Linked DNA regions of Azoarcus sp. CIB. The protein of the gene in region 1 interacts with the protein of each later gene in a pairwise test. Links are inferred from orthologs where the notes say so. Each region holds a gene or a part of one and is shown in the gene's direction. Other genes may lie near its edges. The genes, in order: cysK and cysE.

The links.
Region 2: the proteins of cysK (region 1) and cysE interact in binary tests that used the Escherichia coli proteins (3 or more experiments, as listed by UniProt). The link is inferred for Azoarcus sp. CIB from one-to-one orthologs.

Annotation. Positions count from the first base shown.
Region 1 is NZ_CP011072.1:3,524,100-3,527,196, forward strand. Bases 13-2,790 are described here. They hold cysK (cysteine synthase A), read left to right. Parts: upstream 13-801; coding sequence 802-1,779; downstream 1,780-2,790. Other genes in these bases: AzCIB_RS15700 (CysB family HTH-type transcriptional regulator), read left to right, coding at 13-741; AzCIB_RS15710 (pseudouridine synthase), read left to right, coding at 1,776-2,573; tal (transaldolase), read left to right, coding at 2,686-2,790. Also shown: more of AzCIB_RS15700, read left to right, coding at 1-12; more of tal, read left to right, coding at 2,791-3,097.
Region 2 is NZ_CP011072.1:3,111,989-3,115,278, reverse strand. What follows is about bases 116-3,086. They hold cysE (serine O-acetyltransferase), read left to right. Parts: upstream 116-1,202; coding sequence 1,203-1,970; downstream 1,971-3,086. Other genes in these bases: AzCIB_RS13715 (cysteine desulfurase family protein), read left to right, coding at 2,573-3,086; iscR (Fe-S cluster assembly transcriptional regulator IscR), read left to right, coding at 2,075-2,557; AzCIB_RS13730 (RNA methyltransferase), read left to right, coding at 431-1,159; AzCIB_RS13735 (inositol monophosphatase family protein), read right to left, coding at 116-352. Outside these bases: more of AzCIB_RS13735, read right to left, coding at 1-115; more of AzCIB_RS13715, read left to right, coding at 3,087-3,290.

The DNA of each region.
Region 1 (3,097 bases):
ATGGTCGAGCGCATGCTGCTCGACGCCGGCAACATCAAGCGCCTGGCCGAGCAGTACAGCAACCGCGACGAAGGCCGCCTGACCGTCGTGACCACGCACACACAGGCGCGCTACGCGCTGCCCCAGGTCGTGACCGAGTTCAAGAAGGCTTACCCCAAGGTGCTTCTCAAGCTCCATCAGGGCAGCCCCGAGGAGATCGTGTCGATGCTGCTGGACGGGCAGGCCGATATCGGCATCGCGACCGAGGCGATCGCGGATGTAGCCGAACTGGCGTCCTTCCCCTATTACTCTTGGCATCACTCGGTGATCGTGCCCGCCGGTCATCCGCTCGACAGCGCAACACCGCTTACGCTGGAGGCGATCGCGGAATACCCGCTGATCACTTACCACGAAGGCTTCACCGGTCGCTCCATCATCGACCGCGCGTTTGCCACCGCGGGTCTGTTGCCGGATTTCGCGATGTCCGCAATGGATGCAGATGTCATCAAAACCTACGTCGAGCTGGGGCTGGGCGTCGGCATCGTCGCGTCGATGGCCTTCCAGGCGGGCCGCGAGGGCGAACTCCGCCAGCTCGACAGCAGCCACCTGTTTCCCGCCAACACAACGCGCATCGCGGTACGGCGCGGGCACTACCTGCGCGGCTTCGCCTACCGCTTCATCGAGATGTGTTCGCCGACGCTCACCGAAGCGACGGTACGCAACAGCGTCACCCCGGCGGGCAACGGCCACGCCGAAGAATGAGGCAGCGCGCCGCGCGCCGGCGCCTGCTATTCTCCGATTTCCGGACCAAGGAGCCTTCATATGTCGAACTGGTATACCGATAACGCCGAATCCATCGGCAAGACGCCGCTGATCAAACTGAACCGCATCATCGACGGCGCCCCCGCGACGGTGCTGGGCAAGATCGAAGGTCGCAACCCTGCCTATTCCGTGAAGTGCCGCATCGGCGCGGCGATGATCTGGGACGCCGAGAAGCGCGGCCTGCTCGGCCCGGGCAAGGAAATCGTCGAGCCCACCAGCGGCAACACCGGCATCGCGCTCGCCTTCGTCGCCGCCGCGCGCGGCATTCCCATCACGCTGACGATGCCCGACACGATGAGCGTCGAACGGCGCAAGCTTCTGGTTGCCTACGGCGCCAAGCTGGTTCTTACCGAAGGCGCCAAGGGCATGAACGGCGCGATCGCGAAGGCCGAGGAGATCGCTGCGTCCGACCCGAACAAGTACGTGCTGCTGCAACAGTTCACGAACCCCGCGAACCCGGCGATCCACGAAGCGACGACCGGCCCCGAGATCTGGAACGACACCGACGGCAAGATCGACATCCTCGTATCGGGCGTCGGCACCGGCGGCACCATCACCGGCGTGTCGCGCTACATCAAGCAGACCCAGGGCAAGGCGATCCTGTCGGTCGCCGTCGAGCCGAGCGCAAGCCCGGTGCTCACGCAGACGCGCGCGGGCGAGCCGCTGAAGCCTTCGCCGCACAAGATCCAGGGCATCGGCGCCGGCTTCGTGCCGAAAGTGCTGGACCTGTCGCTGATCGACGCGGTCGAGACCGTCAGCAACGAGGACGCCATCCTCTACGCCCGTCGCCTCGCGCGCGAGGAAGGCATCCTGTCGGGCATCTCCTGCGGCGCGGCTGTGGCCGTCGCTGCACGCCTCGCACAGCGGCCCGAGAACGCAGGCAAGACCATCGTCGTGATCCTGCCGGATTCCGGCGAGCGCTACCTCAGCTCCATCCTGTTCGAAGGCCTGTTCGACGCGACCGGCGCGGCGCTTTGAGCGACGCAGTTTCGACGACCGACGCGGGGGCACAGGCCCCCGCGGCACAGGCTGCGGAAACCCTGCCCATCCTGTACCGCGACGATTTCCTCGTCGCCGTGCACAAGCCCTCCGGGCTGCTCGTCCATCGCTCCGTCCTCGACGTGCATGAAGAGCGCTTCGCGGTGCAGATCCTGCGCGACCAGATCGGCCGCCACGTGCACCCCGTGCATCGACTCGACAAGGGCACCTCGGGCGTACTGCTGTTCGCACTCGACCGCGAAACGGCAGCCCTGGTGTCGTCGGCCTTCGAACGACAGGCGGTGCGCAAGACCTACCTCGCCGTCGTGCGCGGCCATTCCCCCCCGGAAGGCGTCATCGACCACCCGCTGACGCGCCGTTTCGACGACGCCGAGCGCCGCCCCGAGACCGCGGCGGACGCCCCCGCACAGGACGCCGTAACGCGCTATCGCCGCCTCGCCACCACCGAACTGCCCTACCAGGTCGATCGCTACCCGACCAGCCGCTACGCACTCGTCGAACTCAGCCCCGCCACCGGCCGGCGCCACCAGATCCGCCGCCACCTGAAGCACATCTCCCACCCCATCATCGGCGATGCAACCTTCGGCAAGGGACGGCACAACCGCCTGTTCGCGCAGCTCTTCGGCGTCTCGCGCCTGCTGCTCGCGTGCACCCGCATGCAGCTCGCCCATCCGCGCAGCGGGGACGCGCTCGATCTGAGTGCGCCCCTCGCAGAAGACTTCGCCCGCGTACTCGACGCACTGGGCTGGACCGATCCGGCGAGGGCTGCGTAGCAGACGCAGGAAACGCCCGGCAACACCCCCGTGTGCGCGGAGTCTTCTTGCCGTCACCGATTCGTTGCACAATGAATCTCCACGACTACCAACACGACACCGGCTCCAGCTCATGAATCCCCTGCTCCAGGTCCGCGCCCAGGGTCAGCAAGTCTGGCTCGACAACCTCTCCCGCACCCTGCTCAACGAAGGCCAGCTCGCGAAGATGATCGCCGAGGACGGCGTCGACGGCATCACGACGAACCCGGCGATCTTCCACAAGGCCATCGCGGGGGGGCGCTATTACGAGGACGACCTCGCGGCGCTGAAGAAGCAGCCCCTTGATGCCGAAGCGCGCTACGAAGGACTCGTGATCCCCGACGTGCAGCGCGCCTGCGACCTGCTGCGCCCCACCTGGGAGCGCAGCGGCGGCAACGCCGGCTACGTGAGCCTCGAGGTGTCGCCCGCCCTCGCCCACGATGCCGCCGGCACGGTCGCCGCCGGCGTCCGCCTGAAGCAGGCCGTCGCACGCGACAACCTGCTGA
Region 2 (3,290 bases), 410 kb from region 1 along the record:
AGACAACGCCCTGATCGAGCACGCCGTTCTTCGTCAGCGCGATCGAGATCGCGTACTGGGGGAAGCCGTGGATGAAGTTCGTCGTGCCGTCGATCGGGTCGATGATCCACTGGTATTCGCTGTCGGAGGACTGCGCGGACGCGCCCGACTCCTCTGCTAGAATGCCGTGCTCCGGGTATGCTTCGCGCAGAACCTCGATGATGGCGGCCTCGGCCGCCTGGTCGACCTCGGTGACGAAATCGTTCGGGGACTTGGCTTGGACCGACACTTGGTCCAGCTGCAGCGAGGCGCGATTGATGATGGAGCCCGCGCGGCGGGCGGCTTTCACTGCGATGTTCAGGGTGGGGTGCATGCGCGTCGGTCTCGCTGGAGTCGGGGGCCCGGAGAGCGTCCCGCTCGAAAGAATTCCAATAAAACGAAGCATTTTAATATGAACAGCGCCATCGCGCTCGACCGCATCCGCATCGTACTTTCCCGTACAAGCCATCCGGGCAACATCGGCGCCGCTGCGCGCGCGATGAAGACGATGGGGCTTGGCCGGCTTTGGCTGGTCGCACCCGCCTCCTTTCCCGATCCGGTGGCGGAGGCGCGCGCCTCCGGGGCTGGAGATCTCCTCGCGGCCGCGCGGGTTGTCGGCTCGCTCGAGGAGGCGCTCGAGGGCACGATCCTGTCGGCCGCCGTCACGGCACGGCGGCGCGAGCGCTCGGTGCCGGTGCGCAATGCGCGCGAGGCGGCCCCGGAACTGGTGTCGTTTGCCGACAAGGGCGAGGTCGCACTGGTGTTCGGCAACGAAACGAGCGGGCTCACGAACGAGGAGGTTGCGCTGTGCTCGCTGCCGGTGACGATTCCTGCAAACCCTGCATTTTCATCGCTCAATCTCGGAGCCGCGGTGCAGCTGCTGTGTTATGAGCTGCGCATGGCGGCGCTGCATCCGGTTCCGCCCGCGGAGCCACTCCCGGACCTGGCTGCGTTCGAGGAGATCGAGGGGTTTCATCGTCATCTGGAAAAGGCGATGACGGTCAGCGGTTTCTACGACCCGGCAAATCCCAAGCGCCTGTTGCAGCGCTTGCGCCGCCTGTTCGGCCGCATACGGCTCGAAAAGGAGGAAGTGAACATCCTCCGCGGCATCATTAGTGCGTTCGAAAGCAAAGCTGAGTAAAATACTCGGAAATAGAAAAACGGGACACCGGAGCAAGTAACTCATGTTCAGCCGTCTGCGCGAAGATCTGGCCAGCGTTCGTGAACGCGACCCCGCCGCCCGCTCGACCTGGGAGGTGCTGACCTGCTATCCCGGCGTGCATGCGCTGTTCCTGCACCGCTTCGCGCATGGTGCGTGGAAGCGCGGCTTCTACTGGGTGGGGCGATTCGTCAGCCACGTCAGCCGCTTTTTTACCGGTATCGAAATCCATCCGGGGGCGACGATAGGCAGGCGCGTCTTCATCGACCACGGCATGGGCGTGGTGATCGGCGAGACGGCGGAGATCGGGGATGACTGCACGATCTATCAGGCGGTGACGCTGGGCGGCACCTCCCTGTATCGCGGGACGAAGCGTCATCCGACGCTGGGAAAAGGCGTCGTGATTGGTGCCGGCGCCAAGGTGCTAGGCGGGTTCACGGTCGGTGATGGCGCGCGCGTCGGATCCAATGCTGTCGTCGTGAAGCCGGTTCCCGCGGGCGCGACCGCTGTGGGCAACCCTGCGCGCGTCATCGAGCCGGACCGGGACAACGCGCGCGACCGTGCTCGCGAGCAGAAGGCCGAGCAGATGGGCTTCTCCGCCTATGGCGTGACGAAGCAGATGGACGACCCGCTAAGCAAGGCGCTGCATGGACTGCTCGATCACGCGGTCGAGACGGACCGTCGCATCCAGATGCTGGTGGAGCGTCTTGAGAAGGCCGGATTCAACCTCGACGTGGCGATCGAGAGGAGCGACGAATTCGACGCCGAGCGCCTATCGAAGATGGTTGATTGAGTGAAATCCGATTAGTTGACTGATTTTGTCGGGCTCCGTATAGTTGAGCGAAACGTTCGGGTATTCCCCCGGGCGAGAATCTCCGCGACAGAAGGAGCTCCGACATGAGACTGACCACCAAAGGACGTTTTGCCGTCACCGCGATGATTGATCTGGCATCGCGCCAGGCCGAGGGGCCGGTTACGCTGGCCGGCATTGCCGACCGGCAGAAAATCTCCCTGTCGTATCTCGAACAGTTGTTCGGCAAGTTGCGCCGCCACAAGCTGGTCACCAGCGTGCGTGGTCCGGGCGGAGGTTATCGGCTGGCGCGCGACATGTCGCGCATTACCGTTGCCGACATCATCGTCGCGGTGGACGAGCCGCTTGACGCGACGCAGTGCGGAGGCAAGCAGAACTGCCAGGACGAGCATCGCTGTTCGACGCACGACCTGTGGGCGAACCTCAACAAGCGCATGTACGAGTATCTCGATTCGGTGACGCTGAACGCGCTGGTCCATCGCGAGGTCAAGCCGGATCCGGACATGAGCGTCCTCAAGGACGTGCGCCGGCGCGCGATGGTCGCGATGCGCGAGGCAGCGGCGGCCTGACGGGACGGTTCGAGCGTGTTCGCCCCCGTCTATCTCGACTGGAACGCCACTGCCCCGCTCGAGCCGGCCGTGCGCGACGCGATGCTGCCGTGGCTCGGCAGCCGCTTCGGCAACGCATCGAGCCGGCACGAATACGGGCGCCAGGCGCGTGCCGCGGTCGACGAGGCGCGTGCGCAGGTCGCAGCGGCGGTCGGTGCCCACGCGACGGAAGTGATCTTCACGAGTGGCGGTACCGAGGCGAACAATCTGTTCGTGAAGGGCGCGGCCGGCCTGATGAAGCCGGGGCTGATCGCGATCAGCGCGATCGAGCATCCGTGCGTGCGCGAACCGGCGAAGCAGTTGCGCCGCGCCGACTGGACGCTGCGTGAAATCGCCGTCGATCGTGCCGGGTTGGTCAAGCGCACCGACTGGCTGGCCGTGCTGGCGGCGAAACCCGTCCTCGTGTCGGTGATGCTCGCGAACAACGAGACGGGCGTGCTGCAGGACGTAGCGACGCTCGCCCGCGAGGCGAAGGAAGCCGGTGCCTGGTTCCATTCCGACGCGGTCCAGGCGCTGGGCAAGATCGGCGTGGATTTCCGCGCGCTGGGTGTCAATGCAATGACGCTGTCGGCGCACAAGGTCGGCGGACCGCTGGGGGCGGGCGCCCTGATTGTCGACAAGCGGCTGGAATTGGCGCCGCTGCTCGCCGGTGGCGGGCAGGAGCGCGGCCTGCGCTCGGGCACAGAGAACGTCG